DNA from 4 places in the Brevibacillus sp. FSL L8-0520 genome. Region 2 is predicted to be linked to each of the others. Evidence: predicted binding sites of a transcription regulator. Region 2 holds the regulator's gene; each other region holds the start of a gene.
The links. Region 2 encodes Rex, which represses fermentation and respiration genes when NADH is low (regulators of the CRP and FNR family bind a similar motif). Its sites were predicted from a motif close to TTGTGAAATATTTCACAA; they were not measured.
Positions count from the first base shown of each region.

Region 1: a site for Rex is predicted at 2,301-2,318, ahead of NSQ24_RS02900 (nitrate/nitrite transporter). Genes of this name have one in related genera too.
Region 3: a site for Rex is predicted at 1,462-1,479, ahead of NSQ24_RS03425 (cytochrome ubiquinol oxidase subunit I). Genes of this name have one in related genera too.
Region 4: a site for Rex is predicted at 2,344-2,361, ahead of NSQ24_RS02935 (hemerythrin domain-containing protein). Genes of this name have one in related genera too.

Region 1 covers NZ_CP150171.1:509,025-514,625, forward strand. Annotated here, with positions in the region: gene NSQ24_RS02885 (response regulator transcription factor) at 1-176, shown strand, start outside; gene NSQ24_RS02890 (ATP-binding protein) at 173-1,618, shown strand; gene NSQ24_RS02895 (hypothetical protein) at 2,007-2,183, shown strand; gene NSQ24_RS02900 (nitrate/nitrite transporter) at 2,379-3,890, shown strand; gene NSQ24_RS02905 (hypothetical protein) at 4,238-5,278, shown strand; gene NSQ24_RS02910 (molybdopterin oxidoreductase family protein) at 5,265-5,601, shown strand, end outside.
Region 2 covers NZ_CP150171.1:2,485,582-2,491,182, forward strand. Annotated here, with positions in the region: gene dinG (ATP-dependent DNA helicase DinG) at 1-1,926, shown strand, start outside; gene NSQ24_RS12450 (MBL fold metallo-hydrolase) at 1,968-2,867, shown strand; gene NSQ24_RS12455 (redox-sensing transcriptional repressor Rex) at 2,884-3,507, shown strand; gene NSQ24_RS12460 (amidohydrolase) at 3,523-4,821, shown strand; gene NSQ24_RS12465 (hypothetical protein) at 5,197-5,601, shown strand, end outside.
Region 3 covers NZ_CP150171.1:618,417-624,017, reverse strand. Annotated here, with positions in the region: gene NSQ24_RS03430 (cytochrome d ubiquinol oxidase subunit II) at 1-83, opposite strand, end outside; gene NSQ24_RS03425 (cytochrome ubiquinol oxidase subunit I) at 105-1,418, opposite strand; gene NSQ24_RS03420 (class I SAM-dependent methyltransferase) at 1,794-2,549, shown strand; gene NSQ24_RS03415 (hypothetical protein) at 3,213-3,401, opposite strand; gene NSQ24_RS03410 (hypothetical protein) at 3,424-3,609, opposite strand; gene NSQ24_RS03405 (sigma factor-like helix-turn-helix DNA-binding protein) at 3,622-3,957, opposite strand; gene NSQ24_RS03400 (hypothetical protein) at 4,232-4,783, shown strand; one part of gene NSQ24_RS03395 (IS1182 family transposase) at 4,899-5,601, opposite strand, start outside.
Region 4 covers NZ_CP150171.1:516,515-522,115, forward strand. Annotated here, with positions in the region: gene NSQ24_RS02915 (4Fe-4S dicluster domain-containing protein) at 1-511, shown strand, start outside; gene NSQ24_RS02920 (Rieske 2Fe-2S domain-containing protein) at 636-1,163, shown strand; gene NSQ24_RS02925 (hypothetical protein) at 1,153-1,341, shown strand; gene NSQ24_RS02930 (Crp/Fnr family transcriptional regulator) at 1,508-2,212, opposite strand; gene NSQ24_RS02935 (hemerythrin domain-containing protein) at 2,386-2,880, shown strand; gene NSQ24_RS02940 (MFS transporter) at 3,210-4,502, shown strand; gene NSQ24_RS02945 (SulP family inorganic anion transporter) at 4,825-5,601, shown strand, end outside.

The DNA.
Region 1 (5,601 bases), 2.0 Mb from region 2:
CCGTGTTTTCACGTGAGCAATTATTGGAACAGATATGGGGTTTTGACTATTTCGGAGATGCCCGTACGATTGATGTGCACGTCAAAAAAATCAGGCAAAGGCTCCAGGTGCTTCCTTATGAATGCATACACACCGTGTGGGGGATCGGCTACAAATTCGGAGTGGATGAAGCATGATGGGGATGTCAAAAAGCATCTTCCGCCGTCTGCTGTTCAGCTTTCTGGCTACGGTCCTCATCGGCTTGGGCTTTTCCGGCATCCTGATCTCCTTTCTCGCAAAGGAGTACATTTACGGTGCCCAAAAAGAAGAGATGCTTCGTCAGGCGAAGCGAGTGAATGCCGCCATCCAAGACAGCAATGTAATCAACCCGGCACTGCTTGGAAAATTGGCCTCGCTCGATGAGTCCTTTAACATGCGCATCTGGCTGTTTGACCAAAAAGGCAAGATTGTGGCGACTTCTATGAAGGATGAGGTATTTACGGGAAAAGCGGTTGCCCACTCCATTGCCGATTCCGTATTAAAAGGAAAGAATGCGGTTACGGAGTTAAAGATGGAAGGCTTGGAAGATCCGATGCTATCCGTATCTATCCCTTGGGGCAAAGGGGAAAAGGTGTACGGGGGGATCATTCTGCATGCGCCGATTGAGGGAGTGGAGCGGACCTTTGCCCAGATGAGGGAAACGATTCTCTGGGCGACCTTGTTTGGCGTGCTCTTGTCTACGGCGATGGTTTCGTATTTGTCCTGGTCCATTTCCAGGCCGCTCAGAAATATCGAACGGACGACAGCGGAGATCGGACGGGGGAACTACTCCGAACGTGTACAGGTAGACACTGCCGACGAGATTGGCGACCTGGCCCAGACGATCAATACGCTCGCCGGCAAATTGGAGCGTGTAGAACAGGAGCGGCAGCACCTGGAGCAAGTTCGGAACGATTTTCTTGCGAATGTCTCGCATGAATTGCGGACGCCGCTGACGGCGATGCAAGGCTTTTTGGAGGCGCTGCAGGACGGGCTGGTCGAGGAAGAGGAATCCCGTCAGAAATACTACGCGGTCATGTATTCGGAGACCTTGCACATCAGTCGGCTGGTCGATGATCTGATGGACTTGATGAAACTGGAGAACAATGAAGTAACGCTGGCGAAATTCCCTGTTGATGTGGAAACGCTGATGAACAAGGTGGCGTTTTCCTTCAGCCCGGAAGCCGAGGAAAAGGGCATTGAGATCATCGTAGAGCAGCCGAAGGGCCTTCCCAAGGTGTACGCCGATAAAGACAGGGTCGCACAAATTTTGAAAAACCTCGTGAAAAATGCGATCAAGTTCACCGATGAGGGGACGATTCGCCTCTCGGCCCGAAGCAATGGACAGTGGGTGGAAATCTCCGTCAGCGATACGGGGATCGGCATCTCGCCGGACGATCAGGAGCGGATCTGGGAGCGCTTTTTCAAGGTTGACCGCGGCCGTTCCAAAAAGAACAAGGGGACAGGGCTTGGACTTGCGATCGTCAAAGAATTGGTTGAGCTGCACGACGGACAGGTAACACTGGAGAGCGAGCCGGGGAAGGGAAGCGTGTTTATCGTCCGGCTGCCGGCACTGAACTGCGAACGGTCGGTTTCCTGACAGTCTGACAGTTTGAGAAGGTCATCGTTTTTTCATATTTTGTTCATGGTTTTTTCCCACTCTCCTCACAGGATGATCATCTTTCCCAGCTACGATATACATGTGGCCGAAAGAAGTCACAAAGTAAAGACAGGAAAGGGGAGTTCAATCATGAACAAACGATGGATATCCTTAGCGGCAGTCGCACTTCTTCTGTCCGGCAGCTTGGTGGCTTGCTCCAGCCCGACCAGCAACCCGGAACCAGCGACACAACAAGACGGAAGCGCAACGACCCCTGGCTCTTCCTCCACAACCGAAACTGATCAGTCTACAGATAGTTCTGTTTCCCAAGATCAATCGACTCCTGACGCGTCGACGGGAGCTTCGGATTCCACACCGGGGTCTTCTGATGCGTCGACTGGATCGGATTCCACAACCGATTCAACGGATGCGTCGAAAGGTTCTTCCGATGCATCGACAGGTTCGGCTGATTCTCAGTCCGGAGATGCTGATGCAAGCAAAACTGAAGGTGGTACAACCGACCCAGCTGCTTCAACGGGTTCCGGCAACTAAGCTGTACATCTAGTACGACATAACGTTCAAGTCGCGTCTGAGTGCTTTCAAACTACTTCCCTCCCACATTGATATACGGGGTGGCCTATGCCACCCCTTTTTGTTGTCTTCATAAACGAAGAGAGGGCACCTGTGAGATTTATCACAATCTCCTGCTCCAAATTCAATTACCATGAGGGTGTAACTTCCTCAAGGAGGATGAGTGCTCATGGTAAAGAAAATACAATTGCCGCTGCAGACCGCCAGTCTGGTCGTCGGGTTTATGGTCTGGGTGATCCTATCATCATTGATGCCATTTATGAAAGAAAGCTTGTCGCTCGAACAGGGGCAAATCGCCTGGATTACGGCCATTCCGGTTTTGCTCGGTTCCCTTTTGCGGATACCGGTCGGCTATCTGGCGAACCGTTACGGGGCGAGGCTGCTGTTTGCCATCAGTTTTTTGATCCTGTTGGTCCCCGTGTATTACATCAGCGAGGCTACGAGTGCAGCCGACCTGATGATCGGAGGACTGTTTCTGGGCATCTCGGGAGCGGTCTTTTCAGTCGGGGTGACGTCGCTTCCCAAGTATTATCCAAAGGAAAAGCTGGGCTCCGTCAACGGGATATACGGAATGGGCAATATCGGGACAGCGATCAGCTCTTTCGGGGCGCCTGTCATCGCAAGCTATTGGGGATGGTCGGCAACGGTTCAACTGTACATGGTGCTGCTAGCCGGATTTGCGGCGCTGAATCTCTTGCTCGGCGATAAAGCGGAACCGCGGGTAACCGTTTCCTTGAAGGAGCAGATCAAAAGCGTCTACAAAAACGAAAGACTCTGGTTTTTAAGTCTCTTCTACTTCGTTACGTTCGGCTCGTTTGTGGCCTTTACCGTCTATTTGCCTAACTTTTTGGTCGCCCATTTTGAACTGGACAAAGTGGATGCGGGGCTGCGCACAGCAGGATTTATCGTCCTCGCTACGCTGGCCCGCCCGATAGGCGGGTGGCTCGGTGACCGCTGGGATTCGTTCAAGGTGCTGCTGGTCGTCTTTGCCGGAATGACCGCTGCGGGCATACTGCTGTCCTTCTCGCTGTCGATCCATTTGTATACAGTAGGCTGTCTGGTGATTGCGGCCTGCGCGGGTATCGGAAACGGAGCCGTCTTTAAACTGGTGCCGATGTATTTTTCCAAGCAAGCGGGAATTGTAAACGGAATTGTCTCCGCCATGGGCGGTTTGGGCGGTTTTTTCCCGCCGCTGATGCTGACCCTGTTGTTCAATCTGACCGGACATTACGCGATCGGCTTCATGGCGCTTTCCCAGGTGGCGCTCTGCTGCTTCATCATGGTGATGTGGATGTACTACCAGGATCGGCTTACGCTCGCCCTCAGCATCGTGGAAAACACGGTCGAGGCGATCGTCGTTACGGATAAAAAAGGGACGATTACGTTTGTGAATCCTGCATTTGAACAAGTGACCGGTTACAAAAAAGAGGAGGTCATCGGCAAGAACCCCAGCATACTCAAGTCCGGCAAACAAGATCGGGCGTTTTACGACAGGATGTGGAAAGCGATTGAGGAGCAGGGATATTGGGCCGGGGAGATATGGAACAAGCGAAAAGACAACGGTCTGTTTTTGGAATGGCTCACGATCAGCGCGATCCGCAATGACGTCGGTGAGGTGAAATACTATGCCGGGATGTTTAGCGATGTGACGCAGCAAAGAGCAGAAAAGGCTTCCGGGTAGAGGCGGCAGGTGAGGACAGAAGGTGAGGACAGAGGATGTGTAAAGCTGGGCGAAAGAACGATACAGCTTCCATGGAAGAAAGATAAAGCGGTGACAGACAAACAAACAAACAAATACAGGCAGGCGCATACAGGCGGTCGTATGTGCCTGTCTTTTTTCATGTACGGACTTGCAAGTACGAGCCGACCGGTTTGTGAAGAAGTGATGACAAAACGAGCAGGATTCGACAAAAGAGGCCGTCCCGGGCCGACGCAAGTGACAAACATCACAACCGGCAAAAGGCCGGGTTGATAGAATGAAGCCGTCAAGAGAACGAACGCTTTCCCGAAAGAGAAGGAGGGTTTCCCGTGAATCACGCGTTTGCTTCCACATTGGCTCAAAGGGCATTTGTCATCGTCTGTATCCTGTTTGTGTTGAGCTATCTGGGATCTCGATTCTTTACGCATATCGACCTGGCCCTGTACGGCTACATCGTCGGGACGCTGGTATTTATCGGCGGGTTTCTGTACCGTTTCTCCGCCTGGGCGGAGCGGCCGCCCACCAAGCTGATCTTGAAAAAGGGCTTGAAGCTGCTGTTTCGCCGCGGTACGAGCAAAACGTCGGCGGAGCATCTGCTCACGTACCGCTTCATCTGGAATCGCGGCTGGTTTCGCTGGACACAGCATTTCCTGGTGGGGTGGGGCTGCATCCTCTCAGCGCTTGTCACATTCCCGCTGGTATTTGGCTGGATGTACTTCACGATGGAAGACAACGGCTATTACCACGTCGTCGCGATGGGCATCGACGTGATGAAAATCAAAGCAGACGGTCTGCTCGCCTACCTGTTTTACAATGCGCTGAATATTTCCGCCTTCATGGTCATTGCCGGCGTATGCATGGCTCTGTACCGTCGCCTCAAGAACATGCAGGCTCGGGCGGAGCAAACCTTCTTTTACGACTTCCTGCCGCTTTACATGCTGCTGTTCGTCAGTGTGACCGGACTTGCGTTGACCGGCGTCAATATGTTTGCCGGAGGGTTTGGCCATCCGGTGCTCACGATCATTCACCAGTTTGCCGTGATCGTGACGCTGATCTACCTGCCGTTTGGCAAACTGGCGCACATCCCGTTCCGTCCGATGAGCGTTCTCGCCCGCAACTACCGGGAGCATTACGGTGCGCTGGAGCAGAAGGCGTGCAAGGCATGCGGCACAGGCTTCGTTTCGGCCGAGCAGTCTGCCGATGTGGTTGAGGTGCTTGCGAAAAACGACCTTTCATTTCGGACCGAGCACGGGTACCATCTGGCCGAACTGTGCCTCCCCTGCCGACGCAAGTACCGCATGTTCCGGTTTACCGGTATTCCGACACACCAGATAGACGCCAAGGAGGCGAACCAGCATGCAAACGGATAAATTTTTCAAAGAGATACAAAATGTCGTGCATCCTCATGAAAAGCTGGTGTCCACGCATTGCTGCTACTGCGGAATGCAGTGCGGGATGAAGCTGAGGGTGGATACGAATACAAATACGATCGTCGGAGTGGAGCCGCGCTACGACTTTCCGGTCAACCTCGGCAAAATGTGCCCCAAAGGCGTGACGGCTTACCAGCAGGTAAACCATCCGGATCGGATCAAACGTCCGCTTGTGCGGAAGAATCCGGCTTTAAAAGGAACGCCGGATGGCTTCGAGGAGGTCTCGTGGGAAGAAGCGCTCAGCCTGATCACAGACCGGTTCC
Region 2 (5,601 bases):
GTCATCAGTACGAATACGATTCAGCTCCAGGAGCAGCTGTTTCACAAAGAAATCCCCGCGCTGCAGCAGTCGCTCCCGTTCTCCTTCCGGGCTTCCACGCTCAAGGGGAGAGGGAACTACCTCTGTCTGCGAAAATTTGAACAGAGTCTGGAAGAGTCCATGGAAGGCAGCAGCCAGGAGCTCCGGCTGGTGAAAGGCCAAATGGTGACCTGGCTGACCCAGACCGAGACCGGGGATGTCGAAGAATTAAGCATGCCGTCAACCGGCCAGTTGTACTGGCAGCAGGTGAAAAGCGATACGGATTCATGTCTTCACCGGAATTGTCCATGGTTTAGCCGCTGCTATTACTTTCAGGCGCGGGAAAGAGCCGCCGAAGCAGATGTTCTCATCGTCAATCACGCATTGCTCGTCAGCGATCTGCAGGCTGAGAAAAGAATCCTGCCTGCTCATGACATCACGATCATTGACGAGGCCCATCATTTGGAGAGTGTGGCAACCCACCATCTGGGCAAGCAATTTTCGACGGCCCAGCTCTTGTTTTTGCTGGAGCGAGCCAATCCGGAGGAGGGCAGCTATCTCCACCGTTTTGCCGAGCAGCTCTTGGCTTGGCCAGGAAATGAGAAGGCAGCGGCTGTCAATTCGGTGCGGGCAAGCATGAATGAGCATTTTCTCCGGCTCAAGGAAAAGGCCCAGCAACTGACGCAGTTGTTGTATCAGTGGGCGGCAGACCGAGGAGAAGAGACCTCCGATACCGGAAGAGATACGGTCCGTTACCAGACGCTGTCTTTTTCCGGCAAGCACGAGCGAATCCGAAAAACGGCCCGGCGGGTAATCGAATCGATGTCGATCTACGCGTCTGACCTGGAATCGCTTTTGTCTTCCATGCCATCCGGCGAAAAGCCGTCTTTTGAACTGCAAAGTCTTCATACCGATGCTGCAGGCTTGCTGAAGGAGTGGCAAGAAGGGATGGAAATGGTTCACTTCTTTCTCCTGGAGCCGGATGATGAGTATGTGTGCTGGATGGAAATCGAGTCTCGCACCCCGAAAAAGCAAGTGTACTTTCATGCTGCGCCGCTGCAAGTGGCAACACGCTTGGCGGAACCGCTTTTTGACGAGCGCAGAAGCGTGATTCTCACCTCGGCGACGCTGACAGTCAAAGACAGCTTTTCATATATTCTGGAAAGGATGGGGCTCGACCGGCTGCCAGAGGAGCGCGTCCGAACACTCCAGCTGCCGTCTCCGTTCTGTTATGAAAAGCAAGGGCTCCTGCTGATTCCATCCGATCTGCCTACATTGGGCAAAGAGAGCGAGCAGCAGTACCTCGAGGCCGTGATTCAGGGATGCGTGGATGCCATCAGGGCAGCAGGCGGCCGGACAATGATCCTGTTCACCTCCTATTCGATGCTGCGTGTGGTGTACCAAGGCTTGAAGGAACAACTGGACAACGAGCCTTATACACTGCTCGGACACGGAATCGACAGCAACAACCGGACAAAGCTGGTGCGCATGTTCCAGAGAGAAACAAACAGCGTTCTCCTGGGGACGAGCAGCTTCTGGGAAGGGGTAGATATCCAGGGCGAGGCATTGAGCTGTCTGGTGATTGTACGCCTTCCGTTTACTCCGCCGAACCACCCGATTTATCAGGCGAGGGCAGAGCAGGTAAAAGAGCAGGGCAAAAACGCGTTTATGTCGATCGCTTTGCCTCAGGCTGTCATCCAATTCAAACAAGGGGTCGGAAGACTGATCCGCCACCAGGACGATCGCGGTGTAGTTGTCGTGCTTGATACACGCATCGTGGAATCCCGCTACGGACGCTCGTTTCTCAAATCGCTCCCACCTTTCGATACGAGAACAGGCCCCTGGACAACCCTGCGCGAAGACATCGCTCCGTTTCTTCGGGGCATGCAATCCCTGTCTGATTCATAAAATGAATCAATAGTCTCACAGGGATATAGGTGATAAAATAAATGCTGTGGAAAGCGGGAAGAGCTTGGCTGTTGGTGTTGGCTGTCACAATGCTTTTGATACCCGGCTGCTCGATCGACAACCACTTGCAAAAGGCGGTAAAAGTAGAAGATCCGTTCGCAAGTGAAGACGAGAGTGAATTCATCGGGCTTGTCATCCACTATCTGGAGCTGCCGCACGGGGAAGCAACCTTGATTCGATTGCCGAATGGAAAAAACATGCTCGTTGATACCGGAAGCGCTGAGGATTGGCCCCGCTTGTTTGCGGCGCTGACCGAACGGAAAATTACCCGGTTGGATTACGTGGTCTTGACAAATGATTTGCCGGGGCACGCAGGGGGCTTCGCTTTTCTTGTGGAGCGGGTGCTTGTAGAGAACGTCATTTTGCCCCGTCCGATTGAGTCTTCGATTCGCAACGCGGCCCCGCTCAAAGCAGCAAAAAAGGCAGTGACTGTTACTGACGGAGAAGCAATCAGACTGGACGAAGACGTGATGCTCCAGGTCCTGCACCCGAGTGAACCGCTGTTCCTGTCTCCGCAAGACAACTCCCTTGTCTTTCAATTGCGGCATGACAAGTTGTCTTTTCTCTTCGCCAGTGCGATGAATGAAAAGGCCGAGGAGAGGCTGCTTGAGAAACACGCAGATCAATTGAAAGCAGCGGTTTTGAAGGTTGCTGCTCAAGGCAGCAATCAGGCTTCCTCGCAGCCATTTTTGAGCAAGGTGGATCCGCAAGTGGCGGTCATTTTAACCGGAAAGCCGAGAGAAAAGCTAAAGGATGGCCAGGAAGAAGTGCTGGAGCGGCTCGGCGAATCCTGGGCTGAGACCTACATTACCAGTCAGAACGGAACCATCACGATCCTCTCCAATGGAAAGGATTATCGCGTTTTGAAAAGAAAAAAGTAAGGAGGATCGACCGTACGTGGCCAAAAGTGAAAAGATTTCGGAAGCGGTTGTGCGCCGGTTGCCGATTTATCTGCGCTACCTAAGCTATCTGCAGCAAGTGGGCGTGACGACGGTGTCCTCCCAGCAGATGGGCAAAAATCTCGACGTCAACCCTGCCCAAATCAGAAAAGATCTCTCTTCCTTTGGGGATTTCGGCAAAAAGGGCATCGGCTATGACGTGAACTATTTGGTAGAAAAAATCCGTCAGATCTTAAAATTGAGCGAGGAAATTCGCGTGGCGCTGATCGGGGCCGGGCATCTGGGACACGCCATTAGCAATTACAATGCGCAGGTAGAGGATTACATGCGGATTGCGGCTATCTTTGACAATGACCCGGCCAAATGCGGAAAAGTGCTCGCGGGAATCACCATTCAGCCACTGGAAGAGCTGATTCAGACCGTGAAAGAGCAGAAAATTCGTCTTGCCATCCTAACAGTGCCAGCAGCGGCGGCCCAGTCGGTCGCCAACCTGCTGTTTGAGGCCGGGATTGAAGGGATTTTGAATTTTGCTCCCACCACGATTCGCACCGAACGCGATGTCAGGATCCACTATGCCGATGTGACATCCAGTTTGCAGAGCCTTGCTTATTACTTGACGTAAGAATGGAGTGTAACGATGAAAAAGACCATATTGACCCATGCAACGGTAATTACCGCAAATGACCAAAATGAAGTGATTCAGGACGGAGCTGTCGGATTTGAAGGAGCGGGTATTACGTACGTCGGTCCGACCCCCGATGATCTCTCCGGCTATGACGAAGTGATTGATCTGAAAGGGGATTATGTGCTGCCAGGCTTCATCAATACACACGGGCACGCAGGAATGTCGCTGCTCCGCGGTTATGCGGATGACTTGCCGCTCCAGCAGTGGCTCGAAGACAAAATGTGGCCGCTGGAGGCACAATTCACGTCCGAGCATGTGAAATGGGGCACATACATATCCCTTATCGAAATGATTCGGACCGGTACGACGACATTCGTCGATATGTATGATCATATGGATGAAGTGGCAAAAGCCGTGCAAGCGTCCGGGATGAGAGCGCGTCTCTGCCGCGGAATGATCGGCCTTTGCTCCGAGGAAGAGCGTCAGGCAAAGCTGCGGGATGCCGTTTCTTTCGCCCGTGAATGGCATAACCAGGCGGATGGACGCGTGACCGTCATGATGGCTCCACATGCTCCGTACACTTGCCCACCGGAATTTATCACACAAATTGTGGAAAAAGCGGAGGAGCTGTCTCTGCCGATCCATATCCACATGTCGGAGACGGAGTGGGAAGTTGGTCAGAATGTAAAGGATTATGGGGTTCGCCCGGTTGCTCACCTGGAAAAGCTGGGTGTCTTCAATCGTCCAACTTTGCTCGCCCACGCCGTTCACCTCACGGATGAAGAGATCGACGTCTTGGCAAACTATCACGTGAAGGTATCGCATAATGTCGTCAGCAACCTGAAGCTGGCAAGTGGAGTGGCGCCAGTACCGAAAATGCTGGCAAAAGGGATTCACGTTTCCCTCGGAACAGACAGCAGCGCGAGCAACAACAACCTCAACCTGTTTGAGGAGCTGAAGCTGGCTGCCATTTTGCACAAGGGCGTAAACAACGACCCCGTCGCAGTTCCAGCCGAGGAAGCGCTGCGCATGGCAACCCGTTATGGCGCAGAGGGCGTATTCCAGCCGGATACACTCGGAACGATCGAGACTGGGAAACAAGCGGATTTGATTGTGCTTGACAGTCATCAGGCGCATTTCCATCCGGCTCATGATCCCGTGTCCCATGTCGTGTACGCAGCAAATGGCCGCGATGTTAAGGATACGATTGTGGCCGGTTCTTTCCTGATGCGCAACAGAGAGCTTCTCACCGTCGACGAGGAGCGCGTTATTTTTGAAGCCAACCGGATGTTTCAGCAATTGAAGCGATAAGGGAAAAGGCTCCTGTCATGGGGGACAGGAGAAAGGTTGTAGGTGTAGGTAGAGGGATTTTGATTGGTCACCATGCCGACTTATTTTCGCCATACTTCCGCAAGCGAGGTATGGCGAAATTCCAGTGGGGATGAGTGAGACGATGCTCTTAGAGGTGAAGACAATGCTGCCCAGGAGACGCGATAATCCTGCAGCATAGACCCTAAGAGGTCAGGAGATGTCGTTTGGTTTGACAACTTCACGCGCTCACCTCCTCGGGGTGTATCTGTAGTATGGCCCAGGTGCCGGGTCGTATGTTTAGCAAGTTTTCCGTCCTGTTCTAAAACCTTCCCAGAATTCATACGCATAAGGAAAAAGGGACAGGGGTGAACGGACTTGTATATTAAGCCCAAACAGCTCTGGTGGCTTCCGTCATTATTTCTCGTCCTGTTTGCCTTGGGCACCTTGCTTGGAGAACTTCACAATCGTCTGGATATAAAAGAAGCGCATGTAATCTCGACGACACAGCGAGAAGAGGCAGACCGGGCGATCATTGCCAGTTTGCTGGATCAGGTAACCAAAGATACGGAGCGGCCATTCTCCGTTTTCGTAAAGGATTACGTTCTGAGCGGAAAGTACAAGGGTGAAAATTTTCAGCTGGCCGGGGAAATAGCCGGACATCGCTTTGAACTGCAAAAAGAAGCGGAACAGGTCAATGTCACGATTGACGGAGAAATTCAAGACCACCAGGCTTTGCCATACTCGCTATATACGCCCCAGCAGCATGCGGCTATCTTGAAA
Region 3 (5,601 bases), 1.9 Mb from region 2:
GCTCCGAAGTCAATCGACGCAATAATGATATAGCCGTACAAAAAGATCCACAGCACCGTAATGGCCAATGTTTCCAGAGCCATGTCGCATACCCTCCCTTCCCGCTACTTCAGCTCGGCTTCAATCGGCTTGTTCTTGAACATCCGCTTCAACACAAGCGAGCAAACGATGGCCAAAAATGCGTACAGAAGACTGAACATCACCAGCATCTCACCGACGTTGTCCGCCGTCGTAGCCGCGTGCTGCGTTTTCATGTAGCCGACGAGAATCCACGGCTGCCGCCCGATCTCCGAAAAAATCCAGCCCAGCTCGATGGCGAGAATTGAAAGCGGCGCTCCCCAGAAAATCGCATGCAACAGCGGCCTCGGGACGTTCCCCTTTTTCCAGCGGCGAACAGCAAAATAGAGAAGCGGCACAACCAGCATGTACATCCCGATCGCCACCATGCCGTCAAAGAAGTAGTGGATAACCAGAGGCGGCCAAAGCTCGCGAGGAATTTGATCCAGCCCCATCACTTCGCCGTTTGGCGAACCGGTCGCGAGAATGCTGAGCGCATAGGGCAGCTTCACGGCTCCCTTCACTTCAAGCGTCTCCCGGTCCAGAACGCCGCCAAAGATCAGCTCGGCCTGCGGCTTCGTCTCAAAGTGCCATTCTGCTGCTGCCAGCTTGGCCGGCTGGTATTTGGCCAGGTACTTTCCGGCAAAATCGCCGTACAGGGCCGTCCCGAAGGAAAAAAGCAGCGCCAGGGCCACCGTGAAGTGAAGCGCTTTGCGGTAGTACTCGTGACGGTTGCCTTTGAGCAGCTTCCATGCAGCGATGGCGGCAAGGATAAAAGCAGAAGTTGCATACGAGGACAGAATCATGTGCCCCGCCTTTGTCGGCGTAGCCGGGTTGAACATGGCCGTGAGCGGCTGCACGTCGACGATAGCGCCATTTGCGAGCGTAAAGCCCTGCGGCGCATTCATAAACGCGTTCACCGTCATGATGAAGAAGGCAGAGGCCGTCGAGCCAATCACGACCGGGATCGAGAACAACCAGTGGATATACGGATTTTTAAAGCGGTCCCAGGTATACAAATAGATCCCCAGGAAAATCGCTTCAAAGAAAAAGGCAAACGTCTCCAAAAACAGCGGCAGCGCAATCGCCTCGCCGGCCACCTTCATGAAGCTTGGCCAAAGCAGGCTGAGCTGAAGCCCGATACAGGTGCCTGTCACGACACCGACCGCAACGGTCACGGTAAAGCCCTTTACCCAGCGGCGGGCCATCAGCGTGTACATTGGATCTTTGCGCCGGATGCCCAGCCATTCGGCAATCGAAATGATTACGGGAATGCCTACGCCCATAGCGGCAAAAATGATGTGAAACCCAAGCGTCAACGAGGTCAAGATACGAGCCAGCATCGTGTTGTCCAGTTCCATACGTTGTCTCCCCTCCCGAAAACAACATTTTCACAGTGGTTATATGTGAATGTGATCACAATCCTCTTTATCATATGGCTTGTGCATGCATTATGCTGTGAACAACGAAGGACGAATTGGTTACGGAAAAACGGCGAATTGGTTACGAAAATAAGGCGATGCTCGGTCATCGGCCAAAGCGCCTCTGCTGTGGTATGATTTGAAGCAACGAAACGGAAAAGGAGTGGTTGGGATGTCCGCATTTTGCACGTGCTCTTTTACTCGTATTCAAGAGGGATGGGGATCATAACTTCTTGTCTTCATTCAGAAAATTGTTTCCCTGTCCCCTCTTCATCTGAATGAACAGAAAGCAGGACAAACAGGGGGAATTTGATCATGAGCATGGAGATTTTCTTTGACATTCACAGCAATCTGCCCCGGGAAGGCCCCGGAAACAATGATTCGACCCGAAAAGCTTTTTCGTATGTCAAAAACATTCCGGGCGATGCTCGCATTCTCGATGTTGGCTGCGGTCCGGGCATGCAGACCATGGAGCTGGCAAAGCTTTCGGACGGCCCGATAACGGCAGTCGATACGCATCAGCCGTTTCTGGACGAACTGGCCCGGCGAGCTGCGGAAGCAGGGGTTTCCCATCGGATAACGCCTGTAAATGCCTCGATGTTTGCGTTGCCCTTTGAGCCTCTTTCCTTTGACGTGATCTGGTCGGAGGGAGCGATCTACATCATGGGCTTTGGCGAAGGGCTGCGGGCATGGCGTCCTCTGCTGAAATCAGGAGGATACCTGGCTGCAACAGAGCTTTGCTGGCTTCGGGATGAACGTCCTGACGAAGTGGAGCGGTTTTGGGCTGAGGCTTACCCGAGCATGAAAACGGTTGAACAAAACCTGCGGATAATCGCTGAGGCAGGCTACACCTTGCAGGAGCATTTTGTTCTGCCGGATTCGGCCTGGTGGGATGACTACTATGAACCGATGCGTGAGCGGATCAGTCATCTGCAGGATCGGTACAAGAACGACCGGGACGCGCTCGCGACGCTGAAAGAAGCCAGCCGGGAAGTTGAGCTGTACCGAAAGTATTCCAGCTATTACGGCTACGTGTTTTACGTGATGCAAAAGAGCGATTCAATCGACTGAGATGATCGCTGTTTGTAACAGACAAAGGGAAAGCCTCTAGCTCTCCTCTTTTTTCTCAGGCAACTTGTCCCAGATGACGATGTTTAGCGTGGCGATCGGTTCCAAAAAAAGCGCCCAAATTGCCAAGCGCTTGGCAATTTCTACGCCACAAAAAACGAAGAAAAACGGAGCTAGAGCGAGATCGCACTTTTTTGACCAAAAAACCCATTTTGTTCACGCCTGGCGGACAATTCTTATCGATCGCCAGGGCGTTAATTGCCGAAAACGGCAAAAAACGGCCGAAAATGGAGATTCGAACACAAGGTGACATAATACCGATATTTATTCAGCACCCTAGCGTAACTGACACAAATTTATGTAAGAAGATCCAGCATAGCGAAGCTTTTGAAAAAACCCCTTTGTCAATAGAGATTGAACTGTGACCCGTAAGATGGACACTTTAAAAAAGTGACCCTCTTGCGGGTCACAGTTCAAAAAGGGGGGATTAGTCATTTCTTCATGGTTTTCAGTTCTTTACACAAACGCTGCTGACTCATCAATACTCCAAACAGTGTAGCTCCTGACAGAAGAAGTAAAACTGTTATGATTGTGGCCATGTTCATTTCCTCCTTATCATTTGATATAATTGTGAGCAGAAAGAAATCGCCATTTTCTTTCTGCTATTTATTTTTCCAGGGAAGGATCGGATACTTCGGATTCTTCTTTTTTTTGACTTTCTTGCTCTTTGTTAGCTTGTAAGGACACGTTTACTATGTCCCGTATTTGAATGGTTAAACTTACATGTCGGTAAATAATGCAGATGGCTAAAACTGCAACAAGTCCAGCAATTATGGTGATCGTTGTTTCATTCATCCTTCCTCCTCCTTTTCTCTGATCATGATGAGATCAGTTCCAAAACTGCTAAATGTAAACTTTGCAGACTATCTTCGAGTGGCATACGTATAAACCACGTCATTTTTTCTAGTTCGGGTTGTAAGTATTTTAGTAAGGCTTCCTGCGCTTCCCGATTTCCTCGTTGCGCATCATGCACCAATTTGCAAAAGACATCATCTTCCAGCATTACGTTCCTCCTTTAGGCAAAGACAATTTTTTTATGAAGTCTTTGTAATCCTTGTACTTTGCAGGCGTGGAGTCGAGAACGGGAGATACGGAGTTCTTGCGCTACTTCACGTTCCGTTCTCCCTTCAATCACCACTCGTTGAATGATGAACCTCTCACGTTCAGGTAAGCTGTTGAGCAGTTCTTCGACAAATAACTGGGAATCAATCGAGTCGTGGTACGGAACTTCCTTGTGATCGTCAAGGAACATTTCCCGCCGATACTGCTTTTTGGCTTGGTATTGTAACTTCCAAGCCGTCCGTTTGATCTGCTGAAGAAATTGAACTTTTGTCCATGTCTGTTTTGGCATAGAATCCCCCCACCTACTAGGTACAAAAAGGGGGGTTTTTGCTCACCTTCTCTCTATAAATTTTTATAAAAGCAGGAACACACGTTCTATTTTACCAAATTTTATGTGATTAACCGAGACCTTTTTCCTGTCACTAGTAGAATATTTTTGGGGAATATTGGTTTGTAAACAATTCGAATTGTCACATAAAACAATTCTTTTCATTTGTAACTTTTTACCTTTTCCTGCGTCTAAAAAGGTGAGGCTACAAAAAAGGATATGGAGGGTGTTTCATTTGAAAAAACTAGCGTTCGTTCTTCCTGTTGCTTTATCCGTTACACTTGGATGGTCAGGATCAATTTCCCCCGTTTTTGCTGAAACGGTTGCTCCAGCACAAGCTGCACAAAAACAAGGCACTATTGAGCATATGAAAGTAGTACGAGTTGATGGAGTTACCATTGCCGTATATGATACTTGGTTTAATCCAAAGAACGGATCGCAACGAAACGACTATCTTTACTTCTATGAGGATACTAGGGATATTAAGAAAGATACCAGATTCAGTAACGAGGAATCTTCTTTGTTTCAAAGAACAGCTAACAATTATAAAGATAAGCGTTGGACATCCGTCGAGGCTGTAGAGTTGAACGGAAAACAAGTGGAAGTGTTAAAGGCGAATAATAATGCAAAGGGTAACCCTGCTTACCATATGGCCTATATCGACAAATCTACTGGTATGCCAATAAAAGTAGAGGACTATAACAGCAATAACGAAGTTATGGCGGTCTATCTATACTTTTTTGATTATGTTCATGAAATAGGTGACAGGTTTATAGAGGAAAAGTAAAAAGCGCGATTTCTCGCGCCCAGGCTGTCGAGAAACCCCACAATATGTTGGAGTTTCTTCTTTCATAACAATAAAATTGAGCACGAAGTGCTGGAAGTCTTAGATAGCACCACACCTAACATGCCTTTGCAAGGTGGAGTGCTATCTTTTTTATATTTTGAACGGTTGCTGTCAGCAACGCTTGCTCTTGGACATTTTCACGTCCGCGCAACCTACAATAGCGAAGTCCATGCAGTTCTTTGGCATCTGCAAAACTTCGCTCTATCGTTTGGTATCTCAACCTGTATAGGTATTTTCCTGACTTACTTAAGCGGTTCTGTCGAACCCATTCTTTACTCTCTTCCCATACATGCCTGGTTATCACCTTTTGGTGATTTTTTGACCGTGTACACATAGTGAGCATCGGACATGCCTTACATATTTCTTTATTTGACTTATACATTCTGTATCCGTTACGGTCAGTTGTCGAATAAGCAAGCTCATGTTTTTGGGGGCAAATATAGACATTCTTTTCGGGATCATATTTAAACCGCCATTTGGCGATAAGGCCTTTAACAGGTGAAAAAGCTCGATGGCCAATGACGGCAAAGATATTTAGATCGTGCAGAGCCTTGCAGATTGGAGTAGTTAAATAGCCAGCATCCAATGCAACGGCTTCAATGGTATCTGTAAACCCAAACTTCTCAATTTGGTGTTGTAGCCGATCTACATAAGGAACAGAATCATGAACGTTACCCGCAGTCACGTGTACATCAGTTATGATATTGTACTTATGATCGACTGTCCGATGATCGAGATAGAAAAAGCCTTCAGGCTTT
Region 4 (5,601 bases), 2.0 Mb from region 2:
GGCTGCCTGCACGCAGTGCGGAGGTCATGACAATCGCAACCGCAACTACGTAATGGACGTCGATCCTTTTCACACGCGGCAAACGATCCCGCTGATGTGCCTGCATTGCGTCAATCCGGCTTGTGCCCGCAGCTGTCCGGCGCAGGCAATCCAGATCGCCGACAACGGCGCTGTCCTCTCGGCGCTGGTCGAAAAGTGCATCGGCTGCCAGAATTGTACGATCGCCTGCCCCTACGGTATCCCGAAATTTGATCAGGAGCAAAACCTGATGTACAAATGCGATCTTTGCTACGACCGTACAAAGGACGGCATTCCGCCCATGTGCGCATCTGTCTGCCCGACCAACACCCTGCAGTGGATCGACGAAGCGGAGCTCGCACGGAAACAGGAGCAGCACCTCCTGTCCAACGGCAAATGGGTTGCAAGCCAGCCGTTCAATCCGCTTGAGGGCGAAACAAACGTGAGGATCAGCTTGCCAGGCATTCTGCAGGGAAGGGAGAAGCTCTTTTAGCCGCATGGTGCGGTTCGCGGTATAGGCGACAAGACGACAAGCGCTGCTTGAAGTCCTTGAGTGCGGCGGCTGCCAGGCAACAGAGCCGAACGGAACGATTGCTTTGAAAAGGGGGAAGGACAGGATGAGTGACGACAAAAGAAGGAACGTGCCGGAGCGGGACGACAATTATACGCACAATATCCATCGGTCGAATGAACGTTCGCTGGACCGCAGGGCTTTTATGAAAACGGTGCTGGGCGGTGTCGGATTGTTCGCAGTCTCCACATTGCCTTGGGGGACGCTGGCTGCCAAACAATTGCTGGCGCCGGGAAGCGGGAAATACCCCCGGAAAAAGATCGTCGAAGCGGAAGCTGTGAAAACAGGGGAGGCAGTGGAATTCTTCTATCCAAGCGACCACGAAGGGGCATTGCTTGTACGGGTAGGAGAGGACGAGTGGAGGGCCTATCAAAATGCCTGCACTCATTTAAAATGTCCGGTTTTCTGGAGTACAGAAAAAAACGAGCTGCTTTGCCCGTGCCACCACGGCAAATTTGACGTCATGACCGGCGAGCCGTTAGCCGGGCCGCCGAGAAGGGCGCTGCCCGAAATAGAGCTGGAGATCGAAGGGGGAAGTATTTACGCAATCGGGGTGAAACCGTATGAAACATAATGTCAGAGGCATCATCCTGCTGGCTTTGGTGCTTTTGGGTAGCATCATTTGTACACAGTATACGGTGAATATGTACTTCGCCGAGCGATATGAAGTGAGCGTTATGCTTTCAGTTGTCAATCTTCTGCTGTTTCCGCTTGCATATATGATTTATCGGCGAGAGCGGGGGCGGGAGTAGGAAAAAGAGTCAGAAGTGAGTCAGTTTAGTGAGTCAGAACTGAGTTAGAATAGGTCAGAACTGAGCCGAAAAGTGCGTCAGTAGAGAGTCGCAAGAGACAGACAGCGGCTTGCCAGGCAATCGAACACCCTGCCAATGGAGACGGCAGGGTGCTTTTTGCTTGCAGCTATATTTGGCAAATTTCCGGCGGGCAATCGTCACAGCAAATCGTTTCCTTCAGATAGGTCAGATCCTTGATCAGGATATGTCCATGCGGCAGCAAATCAATCACTTGCTGCTTCTTCAGGTCTGACAGCATCCGGTTTACGCTTTCTCTGGTCAAGCCGATAAAATGAGCAAGGTCACGGTTGGTCAAAGAAAGATTGATATAAATGCCCTCGGACCGCTCTTCTCCGTAAGTATTGCACATGCGAATCAACGTGGAATACAAGGCGCCGACTTTTCCGTTCAACAACAGGTCGCGGAATTTTGATTGCATGCGCCGGTTCATGATTCCCATCCAACGCATGAAGTCTACGCAATACTCCCCGTTTTTTATCAGAATCTGTTCCAGGCCAGCGCGCGGGATCACTCGGACCGCTCCGTCTTCCAGTATGGCCGCGCTGGCAGTGTGGACCAGCTCTGCTTCAAACAAGCCGGCCAACCCGACGAGCTCGCCTGAACCGAATACTTGCAGGGTAAGCTCTTTTCCATCAACCGTGGTCTTCGTCAGCTTTACTTGCCCGGACGAGATGAGATAAAGGTATTCAGCAGGGTCGCCATCCATGTAGAGAACGGCTCCGGCCGGGAAATTTCTCTCCGTGGCGAGAGTATACAGCCTCGCCAGGAAGTCAGGCGAGATCTGCTGGACAAAGGTAAGGCTTTTAGCCAATCGCGCTCCCCCATTTCATACGAGCAGACGTCGATACTTGTTGAGTAGTCCAAACCATTCTATCGGATGGAGCTGTGGAAATGCAGTGACTACAGTCACATTTCAAGAAAAATCATGTATTTTTGAGCAGATTGTGACGATCCTCACTATGGAGGCGAGGAACGGGGTCTATCATGAATGTTGTGGAAAGGGGGGAATGTGCGACATTGCTGCGATATTTTCGCGGGGAACACGACCATTTGTTGCAGCAGCTAGAAACACTGAAAAAACTCCTATACTCCGGTTCCAATTGGGATGCGGAGAAGGAAGAGCAGATTGTGGCCCTTACAGCCGACCTGGTGCAAAATATGCTCCACCACTTTACGGAAGAGGAAGAGATTTTGTTTCCTCTGATCACACAAGCGAACCTTACCCTTGTTCACCCGGTCTCTGCAATGAAAAAGGAGCACGAACGGATTCGCGCCACCCTTCTGCAGCTTCAATCTGAAACGGAATGCTGTCAAAAGACCAAACAGAGCAGCCACCGGCTGATTGCCTTGATGCGTGAGGCGTGGCAGCTCGTTTTGGACCACCTGAGCAAAGAAAATCTGATGTTAATTCCGATGGCCAATCAATTGCTGCATGAAAACGAAAGGGAAGCCGTGTTGAAAAAGGTAGGCAGAAAATAACGTGAGATGATACAGGTTGAATCAGCCCGTACCGGTTATGCAAGGGACGGGCTTTTTGCCGTTATTCATAAGAGTCGCAAGCAGGGTACAGGAGATTGTCGGAGCTGTTCGAAGAAAATAATGTTGCAGACTCGGAAAGAAACTGGCGGAACCGAGGAGTAAATGGTATGGCATTATAAACGAAAAGTGCAGACAAAGGCCTTCATAACAAAATGAATCATCCAACATTTTGTGATAATGAAAGCGCAAGATCTTGAAACGTAAGTTCCCCTATACTAAAAATGCAAATTTGAATGGCAATGAGTTGTGACGAAAATGGGGGAACGAGCATGAGTAACAAGGCAGAAGGATTGTTAACGAACACAGATTTTCGCAGGCTCTGGATTGGGCAAACTGCATCACAGTTTGGGACTCAGGTAGCATTATTAGGAATGCCATTAGTGGCAGCTCTCTATTTAGGGGCCAGTCCCATGCAAATGGGGTTGCTTGGTTTTGCCGAGTATGCGCCATTTATCATTTTCGGTTTGCTCGCTGGTGTATGGATAGACAGATTTCCCCGGCGACCCATTCTTGTCGCCGCTAACTTTTTCAGGGGTGCATTACTGCTCATTGTGCCGCTGACAGCCTTGATTGGATTCCTGAATATGACAGTTCTATATTTGGTAGCCTTCATAGTGGGTATCTGTACTGTCTTTTTTGATGTTGCCTATACATCCTTTTTGCCTTCCGTCGTGAGCAAGGAGCAGCTTGTTGATGGAAATAGCAAACTAGAGACAAGTAAATCTGCAGCACAAATTGCTGGGCCGGGTTTATCAGGTGGATTGGAACAGGTAATCACCGCTCCTTTTGCAATATTGTTCACGTCGGTATTCTTTTTTGTATCCGCTGTGTACATAGCCCGGATTCGCAAGTTGGAGAAAGTCGTGACAGATGCGAAAAAACCAAAAAACATGTGGCTGGAAATGAAAGAAGGGCTGCATACGGTTTACACAAAACCGTTGCTGTGGGGAGTGGTGCGCTGCTCAACAGTCTTTAACCTTTCCTGGAATGTTATTTTTAGTGTTTATGTTCTATATGCATCGCAGGAACTCAAAATCAGTGCGAGCATTCTCGGCATCATTTATGGAACGCTAGGAGTAGGGTACCTATTTGGCTCTCTGCTTGCCCAAAGGGCTGTACATCGTTTTGGAGTAGGTCCGACAATTGTGGGTTCCGCTACGATCGCAGCAAGTGGCGGTTTGCTTGCTCCATTAGCAGTAGGATCAGAATTAAGTATTGCGTTGATTATGATGCTCGGACAGCTTCTTTTCGGAATGGGGGTCTCAATGTTTAGCATTAGTACCATCAGTTTACGTCAAGTAATTGTACCCGATGCCCTGCAAGGTCGCGTGAACGCTACATTTCGATTTATCTCGTGGGGTTCTTTACCTCTTGGTTCGTTAATGGGAGGGATGATCGGGGGAGCAATGGGTTTACGGTTCGCTTTATTTGCGGGTGGCATTGGATTGTTAGCTTCGGCTTGTACATTATGGTTCACCCCATTTTTACAGCTACGCGTGAAATCATTTCACGAATTAACATTGGAAAAAGATGTGTCTATAAAGAGCCAAGGAGTGACGTAAGAAGTATCCAACCAACGGGATCGATAGCTTTAATAAAGCTGCGGGAGTCTGGGACTTTGTTTTCTGGTCCGTGGCTTCCGCTGTTTTATTTGGGAGCAAATCAACGGATACAGTCTAAAACTTTATTTTCTGCGAACAGAAGCAGAATACAACAGCTCCTGCCATAATTTAACATGGTCAAACTTTGCCTATATCCTTTATAATATGTTTTCGTATTCAACGGCCCCGACTTTCTTGCGAGGAGAAAGTCAATGTGTTTTTCGGCAAAATCAAAAGCTTGAACGAGACTCGGAAAATTTAGCAGAAAAGAGGTCATGCATTGATTACTTCACAACTGAAAAAGACTTGGCTATGCAACCTGCGGGGTGATGTGCTCGCGGGAGTGACGGTAGCTCTCGCTTTGATTCCTGAAGCGATCGCCTTTTCGATCATCGCCGGAGTCGATCCGATGGTGGGTTTGTATGCGTCGTTTTGCATCGCCTGTGTGATCGCATTTACGGGTGGGCGTCCAGGGATGATCTCCGCTGCGACAGGCGCAATGGCGCTGCTGATGGTGACGCTGGTCAAGGACCATGGCATCGAGTACCTGTTTGCCGCGACTGTGCTGACAGGGGTTCTCCAGTTCATCATGGGCGTGTTCAGGATCGGCCGGTTTATTACCTTCGTGCCGCACTCTGTCATGATCGGCTTCGTCAATGCGCTGGCGATCCTGATATTTATGGCGCAGCTTCCTCATTTTGTCGGCGAATCTTGGATCATGTACGCAATGGTCGCGGGAACATTGGCCATTATTTATTTGCTGCCTCTCGTCACGAAAACGGTGCCGGCTCCATTGATCGCGATCATCGTGATGACGGTTCTGGCCATCTGGGCAGGTCTGGATGTGCGGACAGTAGGTGACATGGGGGAAATAACGCGGACCCTGCCGGTATTTCATGTTGCAGATGTCCCGTTTAGCTGGGAGACCTTGACGATCATCTTCCCGTATTCCTTTGCACTTGCTCTCGTCGGGATTTTGGAATCGCTTTTGACAGCGACCATCATCGATGAGATGACGGAGACGAAAAGCGACAAGAACCGGGAAGTAAAGGGCCAGGGC